2 linked regions of the Shimia isoporae genome follow. The main gene of each other region encodes a partner of the protein of the gene in region 2 in a complex. Links are inferred from orthologs where the notes say so. Each region holds a gene or a part of one and is shown on either strand. Other genes may lie near its edges.

Region 1 (7,104 bases), on a different replicon or contig from region 2:
GACTTCACAGCGTCCTCGCTGATCCCGTTTCCGTCGTCGTCAACACATACATCAATCGACTTTTCACGTGTCGAAACAGTGACTGAAATCTTCGCACAATCTGCATGCTTCAAGGCATTGTTCACCGCCTCTTGCACGATCCGATACACCGCTGTGCGAACTGTTTCAGGAAGCTTGTCCACTTTCCCTCCGGTCCTATCCTCAACATCCCAGACAAGGCTACGGCGACTGTGTTTCATGCAGCGTTCAAGATGGGCATCCACCGCCTCAGAAAATCCGAACAACTGCAAAACGCCCGGCTTCATAGCTTCGACAATGTGGCGTACATCGGCCAGGCAGTGATCCAGATCGTCTTGCAGCAGCGCAAGTTCCTGCGTCGAGAGTTGCTTATCCGCTTCCAACCTGGACATACGCCGCTTAATCCTCGCAAGGTCCGCAAGAGTCTGGTCGTGAAGATCCATACCCAGACGTTGCCTTTCGCGCTCCATACCTTCCGTCAGTTGAAGCGCGCCCATGCGCAGCGCCTTTTCCCGCCCCTTGGCTTCGCTTTCGGCCACCGCTGCGTCTCGCGCTTCCTTGCCCCGTTCCAGCGCAAAGAGATAGGCCGAAACCAGGTCCGCTGCCCCCTGCGTCAAGCCCGCCAGATCCGCATCGTAATAATTCACCTTGTGGCTGGATATCGCCAACGATCCGATGATTTCGCCTTGCACACGCATCGGCACGATGATCCTGCTCCGCAAATTGGCATCGAAAAGCGGTTTGCTGTCCGCTCCTTCGAAATGAAAGCGGTCGTCTTCCCATGCATCATCAGTCAGGATGTAGGGCAACTCTCCCCGCAAAACAGCGCGTATAGGGCTTGTTTCGGTAGGTTTCGCTGGATTGTGCGCGTGGCTCCAAGTGGTGTGCAGGCGCGCTTCATAGCAAATCTGCGTACCTGACGGATGCAACAGTACGATATCGAGGTGGTCGTGCGGTATTAGTGTTCGCAACCCGTCGGCAAAGTTTTCCAATACCAACTCGTAGTCAGTCGGCCCCGCTATTGCCTTCGCAATGGCAAGGAAACACGCCAACGCTTCTTCGGAATTCGGCATCGCCGCCAACACCCTTTCAACCCGTGCCGGCAGTTCATCATACTCCGGCAACCCATTCAATCTGGCACCTCGCCCTAGCTTGATTTCAAACGATATTTCTCATCGGCATGCACGGCGCGACTTGGAATGACTCCACCAAAAAACCATGCACCATGTCACTTCACGGCAAGGCAAGCGCCTGCGAAAGTGTCAAAGGCGCAAGCTTTCTGCGGGTTCCCGCAAACGCCTGCTGACAATCCTATCAAGCAGCAGACAACCGTCGCAAAACGACCTGATCGTTTCTCCGCCCGCTTGGGCACCTCATGATCAACAACGGATGTCGCCAGGACGACTTGAAACGCACGTGCGGACTAAATGGCCTGAAATGGCTTCAGTTCCACCCGCGGTTTCGCCAACGGCTAAAACGGCTTGGAGAATCTGGAACATGCAATGTCCGGAAACACCGCCTCGGATACCCAAAGGAAGGTTTGAGGACGTTCAGCGATTTACAACAACGTTAGTGCGTCCAAGGTCCACGGCGGTTCGTGGCAAAGTTCTCGCCGTACCCACCCTGCCGGATATTGGCTTTGCGCTTGTGTGGTTCACTGACTTGCGCCTGAATGCCATGCTCTTCCGCGTAAGCCAAAGCCGCTTCTTTGCTGTCAAACCGCAACTGCACTTGGCTTTGCGTATCGCCAGATCCAGTCCACCCCATCAAAGGGTCGATCTCACGCGCCTCAGACGGACCATACTCAAGAATCCAGTCTTTGGTTTTCGCAACACCCGACGACATTGCGGTGCGGGCGGGTTGATAGATACGCGCAATCATCAGCTAACTCCTTGGCTGCCTCGCTTTATCACGGATTCCCCCAGTTCCGGCAAGAGCCGAGTTGCCGCAACATGCACGGTGCCGCATCGAATTTTCTTGGAAAGCTTGCAAGCAGCCTCTTGCGCCGAACCAACCACGGGGAGCGAGGGGTGTAATGTGGCCTATCGAGGCAAACATGTCGGCTGCTTGCTGGAATTTAGCTTACGATCTCCCCTCATTATTTGGCAAGTGCGACATATCAAATATTTCACGGAAGACAGGAAAAATTTCCTGAAATTACTGCAATGAGCGATATTTCCTACCAAAATGTCGCAACCAATCCCAAAGACGCCTTCCTCTATCCCGCACAGACACCATTTTGGTCTTCTTCAGTGCCTCTCCCTTTCTGCGCTTGCAAATGACTTTCTGCCGCCATGCAGCATGCCCAACACAGTCTTTTGAAATATCAATGTCATCGCGCGGCCCGAATCCCCTTGAACAAGAACAAAAAGAGATCAAACTAACGCCCAACGAAAGGAATCTGTGCATGGCCCATTCTGTTGAGGCTCCTCTCATGAGCGCCGCCCCTGCGGACCCGAAAAGCCGCCCCAAGCTCGAAGGCGGCCGTCGCATCGTCATGCATACTGAATTTGAGCCTGCAGGGGACCAACCGACAGCAATTGCGGAACTCTCGCAGGGTGTGACAGACGGTGAACGCAATCAGGTTCTGCTGGGCGCAACAGGTACCGGCAAAACGTTCACGATGGCCAAAATCATCGAGGAGACCCAGCGACCCGCCATTATTCTCGCGCCGAACAAAACGCTCGCCGCTCAGCTTTATGGCGAAATGAAGGGGTTCTTTCCGGAGAACTCGGTCGAGTATTTTGTGAGTTTCTATGACTACTATCAGCCCGAAGCCTATGTGCCGCGTTCCGACACCTACATAGAAAAAGAAAGCCAGATCAACGAACAGATCGACCGGATGCGCCATTCGGCAACCCGCGCGCTTCTGGAGCGTGACGACGTGATCATTGTTGCGTCTGTGAGCTGCATTTACGGTATCGGATCGGTTGAGACCTATTCCGCCATGACACTCGATCTGAAAGCGGGCGGCGAATACGATCAGCGGGCTGTCATTGCAGACCTTGTCGCATTGCAATACCGGCGCAACGATCAAGCCTTCCAGCGCGGCTCTTTCCGCGTCCGCGGAGACAGCCTCGAGATCTTCCCGGCCCACCTTGAAGACCGCGCCTGGAAGCTTTCGTTCTTTGGCGAAGAGTTGGAAAACATCACGGAATTCGATCCGCTGACCGGCGAAAAGACGGACACCTTTGAACAGATCCGCGTCTATGCAAACAGCCACTATGTGACGCCCAAGCCCACGCTCAATCAGGCCATTGTCGAGATCAAGAAGGAACTCCGCCAGCGCCTTGATCAGCTGGTGGACGAAGGCAAGCTGCTTGAGGCTCAACGTCTGGAACAGCGCACCAACTTCGATCTTGAGATGCTGGAGGCGCAGGGTTTCTGCAACGGGATCGAAAACTATTCTCGCTATCTGACCGGTCGGGCACCGGGAGAGCCGCCGCCCACTCTGTTTGAGTTTATCCCGGACAACGCCATCGTATTCGCGGATGAATCCCATGTGTCCGTACCGCAAATCGGCGGCATGTACCGTGGCGACTACCGACGCAAGTTCACCCTTGCAGAACACGGTTTCCGGCTTCCTTCCTGTATGGACAACCGCCCACTGAAATTCGAGGAATGGGACGCTATGCGCCCGCAGTCGGTCTTTGTCTCTGCTACCCCAAGCGCATGGGAGCTCGACCAATCCGGTGGCGTCTTTGCGGAACAGGTCATCCGCCCCACCGGCCTTCTGGACCCCGAAGTCGAAATTCGTCCTGTCGAAATGCAGGTCGACGACCTGCTCGATGAAATCCGCAAGGTGTCCGCCGACGGTTTCCGCACGCTGGTCACAACCCTCACCAAACGCATGGCCGAAGACCTCACCGAATACCTGCACGAACAGGGCATCAAGGTGCGCTACATGCACTCCGACATCGACACCCTTGAACGCATTGAAATCCTGCGCGACCTGCGCCTGGGTGCCTTTGACGTGCTCGTCGGCATCAACCTGCTGCGCGAGGGACTGGATATTCCCGAATGCGGCCTCGTCGCCATTCTGGATGCCGACAAAGAAGGCTTCCTGCGTTCGGAAACCAGCCTCGTGCAAACCATCGGCCGCGCCGCGCGCAACGCCGAAGGCCGCGTCATCATGTACGCCGACAGGATTACGGGCTCGATGGAGCGCGCACTGAACGAAACCAACCGCCGACGTGCCAAACAGATGGCCTATAACGAAGAGCACGGCATCACACCGGAAACGGTCAAAAAGAACGTCGAAGACGTGCTCGCCGGCCTGTACCAAGGCGACACGGATCAATCCCGCGTCACCGCCAAGATCGAAAAACCCCTACACGGCGGTAACCTCGAAGCGGTGCTGGATGGCCTGCGCGAAGACATGCGCAAGGCCGCCGAGAACCTCGAATTCGAAGAAGCCGCCCGCCTGCGCGACGAGGTCAAACGTCTGGAAGCGGTGGACCTGGCCGTCGCCGACGACCCCATGGCGCGACAATATGCAGTGGAAGCGGCAGCCGAGAAGGCGGTCAACTCACGCGGCCGGTCAACCGCAGGACGGGCCGGGCAGCGTGGTGGCAATGGGAAGCGGCGGGGGCGGTAGTCCACACCCCAAGGGCCAACGCCGGACCGGTCAAGAAGGGCCGGTGCTGGCTTTGCGGCCTGCGGCCTTGATTCCGGGCCTAGTCAATTATTTCTTTGGAGGTTTCTTTGGCGAAGGCGGCTTTGGTTTGGGTGCTGGCCCTACTCCGGTTTCCTTGTTCATAGATCCGGAACCTCTATTTCCCCTTGTCGGCGGTGGTGCTGGTCTCTTCGCCATTTTCTTCCTATAGCTGTATTCATGACGGACGATACACGACTTGATATAGCCAAGGAAGCACTCCGACAATCGGAATTGATGATTGAGGACACTAACCACCTAGCGACTTCGGCCGATCAAAGAGCCATGGCTTTGGCAGGGACTTTGGCCGCTGTTTCATCTCTTTTGGTAACTCTAGGTGGTACGGCGCCTGCCCCAACTTTCGCGTATATTTCAGCCGGAGGATTTGTTGCTGCCAGCTTCATGGCTGCTGCGTCTTGTTTGCCAAGAGACTTCCATATCCGCGGTCATTGGTGGAGAGATTGGGAAGGACACATCGACGATGGAGATGAATTGTTCCTCGCTCTTTCATCTCAGGCCCAAGAGAACGATCTGCGAATTGATGAAAACTATAGAGCGCTAAAGAAGGCAGGTGCATCAATGAAACGCGCATTTGTCTTTGCCTTTCTGGTGTTCGCATTTTTTGGTGGGGCTCAGGCTGGGGCCATCTTCCTCGCGCTTTAGTTTCACCGTTGCGCCCGACTTAGGGAGGAAGCGAACGCGCTCTCCCGTCGCGCCAAATGCGTGCCATTCAAAAAGCGGCGCACCTTCGGTGCGATGGGGAGGTCGGGCGCGGCATGATGCAAAGCATCATGCTTTTGTGATCTCCCCCATATCGACACACCCCGTCTCCCCATCCTACCCTCTCCCAATGCGCACCCTCCTCATCCCCTTCCTCCTCCTCACCTCCCCCGCCGCCGCGTGGGAGGCCACCCTCGCCGACATCTGCATCCTCACCCATGAGACCGACACAGCGCATGTCCATCTGACCTACGACCCCACGAAACCGCTCTACACCCTCGCGATCACCCGCAAAGATGCCACTTGGCCAGAAGATCCTTGGTTCGCCATCCGCTTCGTCGGCCCGAACGAGATCACCATCTCCACCGACAAACACGCGCTCAGCGACGATGGCCAGACCCTCAACGTCGCCGACAGCGGCTTCTCCAATGTGTTGGACGGGCTGCAATTCAACGCCATGGCCCTTGCGGGAACGCAAACAGACGGTGAGGCCATCGACCTCACCGACGCGGCTCAGGAAGTGCAGAAGTTTCGCGACTGCGCCTCTGCTCAAGTGTCTTGAGTTTGGTCAGAAATCAAAGATGTCGTCGAGAAATCCGCTCATCTTTTTCTTCTTGCGCTTTTTGCCGTCATAACGCGGATCATAGTCACGACCATGCGACTCTGGGCTGCGTTCATAGCTCTGCGGGGGCGGCGGAGGCGCATACGCCGCGGCACGCTCGATGATCTTGTCCAGTTCCCCGCGATCAAGCCAGACACCGCGGCAGGTCGGGCAATAATCAATCTCGACACCGTTGCGATCCGCAATCACCAGCGTCGCACCATCAACCGGACATTTCATCAATCTCTCCTGTGTTATCCTGCAATGCAGATAGTCACGCCCGCGAGACTTGCCCCCCCACGCGGAATAACATTTGCGTCAGTACAAAGATGCTTGACCGCTGTTAGCGCTACCGGATACCGTTTGCCCATGCCAGTTCACAGCCTAGACCACGCCAATATCCGCACCACCAACCTTGAAGCCATGATCGCCTTCTACGAAGACGTGCTCGACATGACCAACGGACCGAGGGCGGACTTCGACTTTCCGGGGGCTTGGCTCTATCTCGGCGATACTGCCGTCGTCCATCTGGTTGGTGTGGAAGGTAATCCACAAACCGAAGGCGACCTTGCTTTGGAACATGCGGCCTTCCGCGCGACGGATCTTGCCGCTTTCATGGCCAAACTCAAAACCCGCGGCGTAGACCACTATCTTGGGTTCCCGCCGGGGGTGCCCATCGTGCAGGTTAATATCCATGATCCGGATGGAAACCACCTGCATGTGGACTTTCACATCGACGAACTCGAAGCAGCAGGTCTGTCCCGATAACGTCCCGCCCAATGTGGACCCCATGACCCCACCTGAACTGCACCGACGTAATACCGACGTGTTGCCGATGTTCTGCAGACCCCCGAAATACTGAAACGACGGGCCTGTTACCTGCTTATTGCAGCCCGTCGCGGGAGGCTTCTACCGCATCGGCAAGCGGCTTGAAGTACTTTACCTCCGCGGAATTTCCACCCCGCATGATGGCAACGGCCTGATCCACGCTTTGCGCATACAGCGCTTGCGCTTCTGGCAAGGCAGCTTCGGTAACGGCGCGAACCCGGAAATTGTAGCGTTCCCGCCCCAAAGACTTGTCGGTGTTCGCGCGCACAAAACTATAGAGATT
Region 2 (7,188 bases):
ATCCAGACCGGTGTCGCGGTCGGTATTGCGCGTGGCCTCCACAATGGAGCCGAGGCAAGGCTGAGAGGTGCCGCCAGAGAATGCGTCCATTGCAGCGTCCACGGCATCCACGCCGGCCTCGGCAGCCGCCAGAATGGTCGCGCCGGCGATGCCGGATGTGTCGTGGGTGTGGAAGTGGATCGGCAAGCCGACTTCTTCCTTGAGCGCCTTGACCAGTACCCTTGCAGAGGCCGGTTTCAGCAAGCCAGCCATATCCTTGAGGCCAAGAATGTGTGCGCCTGCCGCCTCGAGCTCCTTGGCCATGGAGACATAGTAGTTGATGTCGTATTTAGCGCGGTTCGGATCGAGCAGATCGCCCGTGTAGCAGATTGTGCCTTCGCAGACCTTGCCGCTTTCGACCACCGCATCCATCGCAACACGCATGTTTTCGACCCAGTTGAGCGAGTCAAACACGCGGAAGACATCGACGCCTGTCTCGGCCGCCTGACGGACGAACTCCTGCACCACGTTGTCGGGATAGTTGGTGTAGCCCACGCCGTTGGACGCACGAAGAAGCATCTGCGTCATCAGGTTGGGCATGGCCGCACGCAGATCGCGCAGGCGCTGCCACGGGCATTCCTGAAGGAAGCGATACGCGACGTCGAAGGTCGCGCCCCCCCAACATTCAACCGAGAACAGCTGTGGAAGGTTGGAGGCGTAGGTTGGCGCTACTTTGATCATGTCGATCGAGCGCATACGGGTCGCCAAAAGAGATTGGTGCCCGTCACGCATTGTCGTGTCGGTCAGAAGCAGTTGTTTCTGTGCCTTCATCCAGTCTGCGACTGCTTGCGCGCCTTTTTCTTCAAGAAGGTTGCGCGTGCCATAGGCGGGCTCTGCTTTTTTGGCGGGTGCAACCGGTTCTTTGAGATCGGCGGCAGGTGCTGGACGGTCGGTGGTTTCCGGGTGCCCGTTCACCGAGATGTCGGCAATGTAGGTCAGGACCTTGGTGCCGCGGTCGCGACGCTTCTTGAAGTTGAAGAGATCGTCCGTCTCGTCAATGAACTTGGTGGTGTACTGGTTGTTCAGGAAGGTCGGGTGCTTGAGCAGGTTTTCGACAAACGCGATGTTGGTAGAGACGCCGCGGATGCGGAATTCGCGCAGGGCGCGATCCATGCGCGCGATGGCCTTTTCAGGTGTCGGCGCGTGCGCGGTGACTTTCACCAGAAGTGAGTCATAGTAGCGGGTGATCACACCCCCGGAGTAGGCGGTGCCCCCGTCCAGGCGGATGCCCATGCCAGTTGCCGAACGATACGCGGTGATACGGCCATAGTCCGGAATAAAGTTGTTCTGCGGATCTTCGGTGGTGATCCTTGTCTGAAGCGCGTGTCCATTCAGACGAATGTCATACTGGGAGGCCTTGCCGGTGGCTTCGGCAATGGATTTGCCTTCGGCGATCAGGATTTGCGCCTGAACAATGTCGATGCCGGTGACTTCCTCGGTAACAGTGTGTTCCACCTGTACGCGCGGGTTTACCTCGATGAAGTAGAATTTGCCGGTTTCCATATCCATCAGGAACTCGACGGTGCCGGCGCATTCGTAGTTCACATGGGCGCAGATTTTGCGACCAAGTTCGCAGATCTCTTCCCGCTGCGCTTCTGAGAGGTACGGTGCGGGCGCGCGCTCGACGACCTTTTGGTTGCGACGCTGCACGGAACAGTCGCGCTCATACAGGTGGTAGATGTTGCCCTGCTGATCACCGAGAATCTGGACCTCAACGTGGCGGGCACGGGTGATCATCTTTTCCAGATAACCCTCGCCATTGCCGAAAGCGGCTTCGGCTTCGCGGCGGCCTTCCAGCACTTTTTCTTCGACTTCATCTTCGGAGAAGATCGGACGCATGCCGCGTCCACCGCCGCCCCAAGACGCTTTGAGCATCAGGGGATAGCCGATTTCGGCGGCTTCCTTCTTGATGGCGTCCATATCGTCGCCCAGCACTTCGGTCGCTGGAATGACGGGTACGCCTGCCTCAATCGCAACTTTGCGGGCCGAGGCTTTGTCGCCGAGTGCACGCATGGTGGCGGCTTTGGGGCCGATGAACGTGATGCCGTTGGCTTCGCAGGCATCCACGAAGTCGGGGTTTTCCGACAGTAGGCCGTAACCGGGGTGAATAGCGTCGGCGCCGGATTCCTTTGCGACGCGAATGATTTCGTCGATGCTCAGATAAGCCGCTACCGGACCAAGTCCCTCGCCGATACGGTACGCTTCGTCTGCCTTGAAACGGTGCAGGCCAAGCTTGTCTTCCTCGGCAAAGACCGCAACGGTCTTTTTGCCCATTTCGTTTGCGGCGCGCATCACGCGGATGGCAATTTCACCGCGGTTGGCGATCAGGATTTTCTGAAAATCGGTCATCGGCAGGCTTCCCCTTTGTGGCTCTGTCGGTGTGTCGGGCGAATTGCTAGCGTTTCGCCGCAGCGCAGCGCAATACCCAGAGACCCTGATTTGTAAGATTTGTGTTACATTTATGTGCAACCCGCCCAGTGTTTGCGAAAACATGAATTTGCGTTGTTTGAATCGTGCGCATGGCGGGGTTTTCGCGCAGTTTTGTAACTCCGTTAAGTTGGAGGTGGGCGTTTGTTGCTTGGAAACGGGCCGCGTGACAGTATTCGGGCCGGATTTGAGGAGTGTTTTGACATGATGGATCGTCGTGGATTCTTGCTGGCGGGTTGGGCGCTGATCGTGCCGAATGCCGGTTGGGCCGAAAACACCCTAAGCGCGTCGGAGGCGCATGTACGGCTGCGGTCCGGTGAGTTGATCCTGATTGATCTGCGCACTCCGGAAGAATGGCAGGAAACCGGCGTCGCTGAGGGCGCTTGGCCGCTCGATATGCGCGAGCCGGAGTTTGGAAGCTGGCTGTTGGCGGCAATCGAACGCAACCCGGACAAGCAGGTCGCGATTATCTGTCGTTCGGGCAACAGGTCGGGCCGGATGATGTCGCTTCTTCGGGACAATGGTGTCGAGGGCGTTATGGACGTAAGCGAAGGCATGTTGGGGGGCAGGCGTGGACCGGGATGGGTGCCATCCGGATTGCCGGTCGTTTCCGCTCAAACAGCGTTTGACGCCATGCCGAAGGATTTGGTGGCAAAGTAGATCGGTCCGATCTTTCTAGTCCACGAGACTCGATTTCAGGTCATCGAAGGTTTCCGCGCCCAGTTGCCCCATATTGGCCGCCAGGTCCTGTCGCAGGATGTCCAGCAAATGAGCCGGGCCCGCGTCGCCGAGCGCGCAGAGCGCATAGTGAAAGCCGCGCCCCATGAAGACGAAACTTGCTCCCAAGGCCAACGCCCGCAGGATATCCAGACCGGTTTCAAATCCGCTGTCGACAATCAAGGGCAGGTTTGTCGCTGCACGGATGGCGGGCAGGGCTTCGATCGTGGCCGGGGATGCATCAAACTGGCGGCCAGCGTGGTTGGAGAGCCAAAGCGCGTCTACGCCAGCCGCATCAAGCCGCTGGGCATCGCCCGGACGCATCACACCTTTGACCACAAACGGACCGTCCCAATGGTCGCGCAGCCATTTGAGGTAATCCCAGTCCGGCGAGGTTCGCAACAGATAGCCGGCGTGGGCTGTTGAGCTGAGGCCGCTGACTTCTTCTGCATAGTCGTCAATCAGTTTCATGCGCGGCATGCCCGCGCGGGCAGTGGCCAAGGCCCAAGCCGGGCGCATGGCCACCTGTGCCAGAAGGCGGGGCGTCAGTCGCGGAGGTGTCGTGAGGCCGGAGCGGATCTGCCGTTCGCGGCGGGAAGCCGTGGGCACATCCACCGTAAGAACCAGTGTGGAGAACCCAGCCGCTTTTGCCCGGCCCAGCAGGTCTTTGCGAATACCCTCGTCGCGTGGAGGATAGAGCTGGAACCACGCGTTTTCACCCAGATACGGTGTCATCTCTTCGGGCGTTTTGGTGGCCACTGTCGAAATGCAGTAAGGGACGCCCTCCGCCGCGGCCGCGCGGGCCAGAGAGAACTCTGCGTTGGGCCACATCAAGCCGGACATGCCGATCGGGGCCATTCCAACAGGCAAGGGGTAGCGTTGGCCAAGCAGGTCTACTGAGGTGTCCGGTGTGATGTCGCCATGAAGGATGGAGGGGTGGAACAGGATTTCGTCGAGCTTTGCCCGGTTGCGGGCCTTGGTGCGCTCGTCGCCTGTGGCGCTGTCCAGATATTCCCAAACGAATTTGGGGATTCGGCTTTGCGCCTTGCTGCGCAGATCGCTCAGAGCGGGGTATTTTGCGTGCAAATCCATGCGCCGAGTTTCGCCGGATTGCGTGATTTGTCCAGTATTTAACGTGTTTGCCACTGTGGGCGAACATAAAGAGAACTTCCAATCGCTGATTTGGCGCTGTAGATTGCCCGCCATGAGCAGTTTTGACGACGAACTTGACGCCTTCGAAGGCGCTTCGCTGTCGGCACGCGCCATGATGGCGCGCCCGACGCCGTATCTTGACGAACTGAACCCCGCGCAGCGCGAGGCGGTCGAGAATCTCGACGGGCCTGTGTTGATGCTGGCCGGTGCCGGAACCGGCAAGACCAAGGCGCTCACGGCACGGATTGTGCATCTGCTGAATATGAACAAGGCGCGCCCGAACGAAATTCTGGCAGTGACTTTTACCAACAAGGCCGCCAAGGAGATGAAAACCCGCGTCGGCAATATGTTGGGGCATCAGATCGAGGGCATGCCTTGGCTGGGCACATTCCATGCGATCTGTGTGAAGCTGTTGCGCCGCCATGCGGAGTTGGTTGGCCTCAAGAGCAACTTTGCCATTCTGGACACAGATGATCAGCTACGATTGCTCAAGCAACTGGTGACTGCGGCAGGCATTGATGACAAGCGCTGGCCTGCGCGGCAGTTGGCATCCCTGATCGATGGCTGGAAAAACCGGGCTTTGACGCCTGAAAAGCTGCCCGCTGCGGATGCTGGCGCTTACAACCATCGCGGCGGCGAGCTTTATGCGCAGTATCAAGCGCGTTTGAAACAGTTGAATGCCTGCGACTTTGGCGACCTGCTTTTGCATATGGTCACGATTTTTCAGGATCATCCGGATGTATTGGCGCAATACCAGCGTTGGTTCCGCTACATTCTGGTCGACGAGTATCAGGATACCAACGTCGCACAGTATCTGTGGCTGCGCCTGTTGGCGCAGGGGCACAAGAATATCTGTTGTGTGGGCGACGACGACCAGTCGATCTATGGTTGGCGTGGCGCTGAAGTGGGCAACATCCTGCGGTTTGAGAAAGACTTTCCGGGCGCACATGTTGTGCGGCTTGAACAGAATTACCGCTCGACCGGCAACATTCTGGCGGCGGCTTCCAACGTCATTCGCGGCAATGAAAACCGGTTGGGCAAGGAGCTTTGGACCGAAGCTGACATGGGCGAGAAGGTACGCCTGATCGGGCATTGGGACGGCGAGGAAGAAGCGCGCTGGGTCGGGGAAGAGGTTGAAGCGATGCAGCGCGGCACGCGTGGCATGGGCCGCAAATCTCTTGACGACATGGCGATACTGGTACGGGCATCCCATCAGATGCGCGCCTTTGAAGACCGGTTCCTGACCATCGGTTTGCCATATCGTGTGATCGGCGGGCCGCGGTTTTACGAGCGCATGGAGATTCGCGATGCGATGGCCTATTTCCGCGTGGTTGTCTCTCCCGAGGATGATCTGGCGTTTGAGCGGATTGTGAACACGCCAAAGCGCGGACTTGGCAATGTGGCGCAGCAGAAAATCCAGACGTGCGCGCGCAACAATGGTGTGAGCCTTTTGGAAGGCGCGCGAATTTTGCTTGAGGAAAAAGGCATTGGCGGAAAAGGCGCCAAAGAACTTGGAGTTTTGCTGGATGACATAGACCGTTGGCGGCGCCAAAGCGTGGTCCCGACTGTCGAGGTGGCGTTGGATGACGACGCGGTGATTGACGACGGTTTGACTGTGGAAGCGACCCGTGTGCAAGACGGTCAACCGGAATTGAGCCACATCGAGCTGGCACAGGTGATCCTTGATGAATCCGGCTATACTGCGATGTGGCAGAACGACAAAACACCGGAAGCACCCGGACGGCTGGAGAACCTGAAGGAGCTGGTCAAAGCCCTGGAAACATTTGACAATCTCCAGGGGTTTCTTGAGCACGTGAGCCTTGTTCTGGACAATGCGAGCGAAGACGCCGAAGAAAAAGTCACCATCATGACCCTGCATGCGGCCAAGGGACTCGAGTTCCCTGCGGTGTTCCTTCCGGGCTGGGAGGACGGGTTGTTCCCGTCGCAAAGGTCGATGGATGAAAACGGGCTCAAGGGGCTCGAGGAAGAGCGGCGGCTGGCCTATGTGGGCATTACGCGTGCCGAAGAAATCTGTACGATCTCCTTTGCAGGGAACCGGCGGGTTTTCGGGCAATGGCAGAGCCAGATGCCAAGCCGGTTCATTGACGAATTGAGCGAGGAAAATGTCGAGGTGCTGACTCCGCCGGGGCTGTATGGCCATCAGGGTGGTGGAAGTGGCGGCTTTTCGTCTGGACTGGAAGCCAAGGCGGCTGAGGCGAATGTCTACAACTCGCCCGGTTGGAAACGGATGCAAGCACGGTCTGGGACCTATGGCATGAGCCAACCCAAGGAAAGCAAGGCGGCGGCAATCGATATGACGGCGGTCAGCAGCTTCACCATTGGGGATCGGGTGTTCCATCAAAAGTTTGGCTATGGCGCCGTGACAGAGATTGAGGGCGACAAGCTGACTGTGGACTTTGAGAAGGCGGGAGAGAAGAAGGTCGTGGCCCGCTTTGTGACCGCGCCTGACGACGTGCCGTTTTAGGCATCACGTTGTCGGCGTGAGCCCCGCCGTCCTGTGGACTCGGCCAAGGGTTTGTCCGACCCGAAAGAAGCTTGGCGACATGTTTGGTGACCCCGCGTTGCCCCAACTTTGGAGGCGTTGACTTTGGTTTGGGCTCTGGGTTGGGTGTGGGCAACCAGAGGAGGTCCGGATGATTTTTTACGACTGCGCCACAGCGCCGAGCCCGCGCCGGGCGCGTATGTTGATTGCCGAGAAGGGAATTGAAGTTGAAACGCGTCAGGTGGACTTGCGCAACGACGCCCATCGCCAACCCGAGTTTCTTGCGATCAATCCGAATGGGACTGTTCCCGTTCTGGTGACCGAAGAGGGAACGGTTCTGTCCGAGAACA

The links. The genes of interacting proteins can lie anywhere in the genome.
Region 1: the proteins of BXY66_RS01230 (region 2) and uvrB are in contact, whole or in part, in a crystal structure (PDB 7EGT), measured with the Thermus thermophilus proteins. The link is inferred for Shimia isoporae from one-to-one orthologs. Residues at the interface, in WP_096412145.1 of Thermus thermophilus: His654, Arg656, Phe657, Gln666, Asp668, Glu669, Lys680, Arg681, Leu682, Ser683, Lys685, Tyr686, Ala687; in WP_096411307.1 of Thermus thermophilus: Glu23, Leu25, Arg26, Asp27, Gly28, Glu29, Arg30, Phe31, Arg55, Glu326, Asp327, Phe328, Glu379, Ser382, Gln383, His398, Gly400, Arg401.

What each region holds. Positions count from the first base shown.
Region 1 is NZ_SMGR01000005.1:79,033-86,136, forward strand. The notes cover bases 2,042-5,020. They hold uvrB (excinuclease ABC subunit UvrB), read left to right. Parts: upstream 2,042-2,425; coding sequence 2,426-4,615; downstream 4,616-5,020. Other genes in these bases: BXY66_RS18675 (hypothetical protein), read left to right, coding at 4,910-5,020. Outside these bases: BXY66_RS18660 (GAF domain-containing sensor histidine kinase), read right to left, coding at 1-1,151; BXY66_RS18665 (ETC complex I subunit), read right to left, coding at 1,588-1,899; more of BXY66_RS18675, read left to right, coding at 5,021-5,335; BXY66_RS18680 (hypothetical protein), read left to right, coding at 5,523-5,954; BXY66_RS18685 (TFIIB-type zinc ribbon-containing protein), read right to left, coding at 5,961-6,233; BXY66_RS18690 (VOC family protein), read left to right, coding at 6,363-6,761; BXY66_RS18695 (hypothetical protein), read right to left, coding at 6,877-7,104. UniProt on the Escherichia coli protein: The UvrABC repair system catalyzes the recognition and processing of DNA lesions. A damage recognition complex composed of 2 UvrA and 2 UvrB subunits scans DNA for abnormalities.
Region 2 is NZ_SMGR01000001.1:236,660-243,847, forward strand. Bases 4,041-7,103 are described here. They hold BXY66_RS01230 (ATP-dependent helicase), read left to right. Parts: upstream 4,041-4,387; coding sequence 4,388-6,820; downstream 6,821-7,103. Other genes in these bases: BXY66_RS01225 (alpha-hydroxy acid oxidase), read right to left, coding at 4,041-4,275; BXY66_RS01235 (glutathione S-transferase family protein), read left to right, coding at 6,990-7,103. Also shown: BXY66_RS01215 (pyruvate carboxylase), read right to left, coding at 1-2,388; BXY66_RS01220 (rhodanese-like domain-containing protein), read left to right, coding at 2,671-3,126; more of BXY66_RS01225, read right to left, coding at 3,142-4,040; more of BXY66_RS01235, read left to right, coding at 7,104-7,188. UniProt on the Escherichia coli protein: A helicase with DNA-dependent ATPase activity. Unwinds DNA duplexes with 3'-5' polarity. Translocates on single-stranded DNA with 3'-5' polarity. Initiates unwinding more efficiently from a nicked substrate than double-stranded DNA.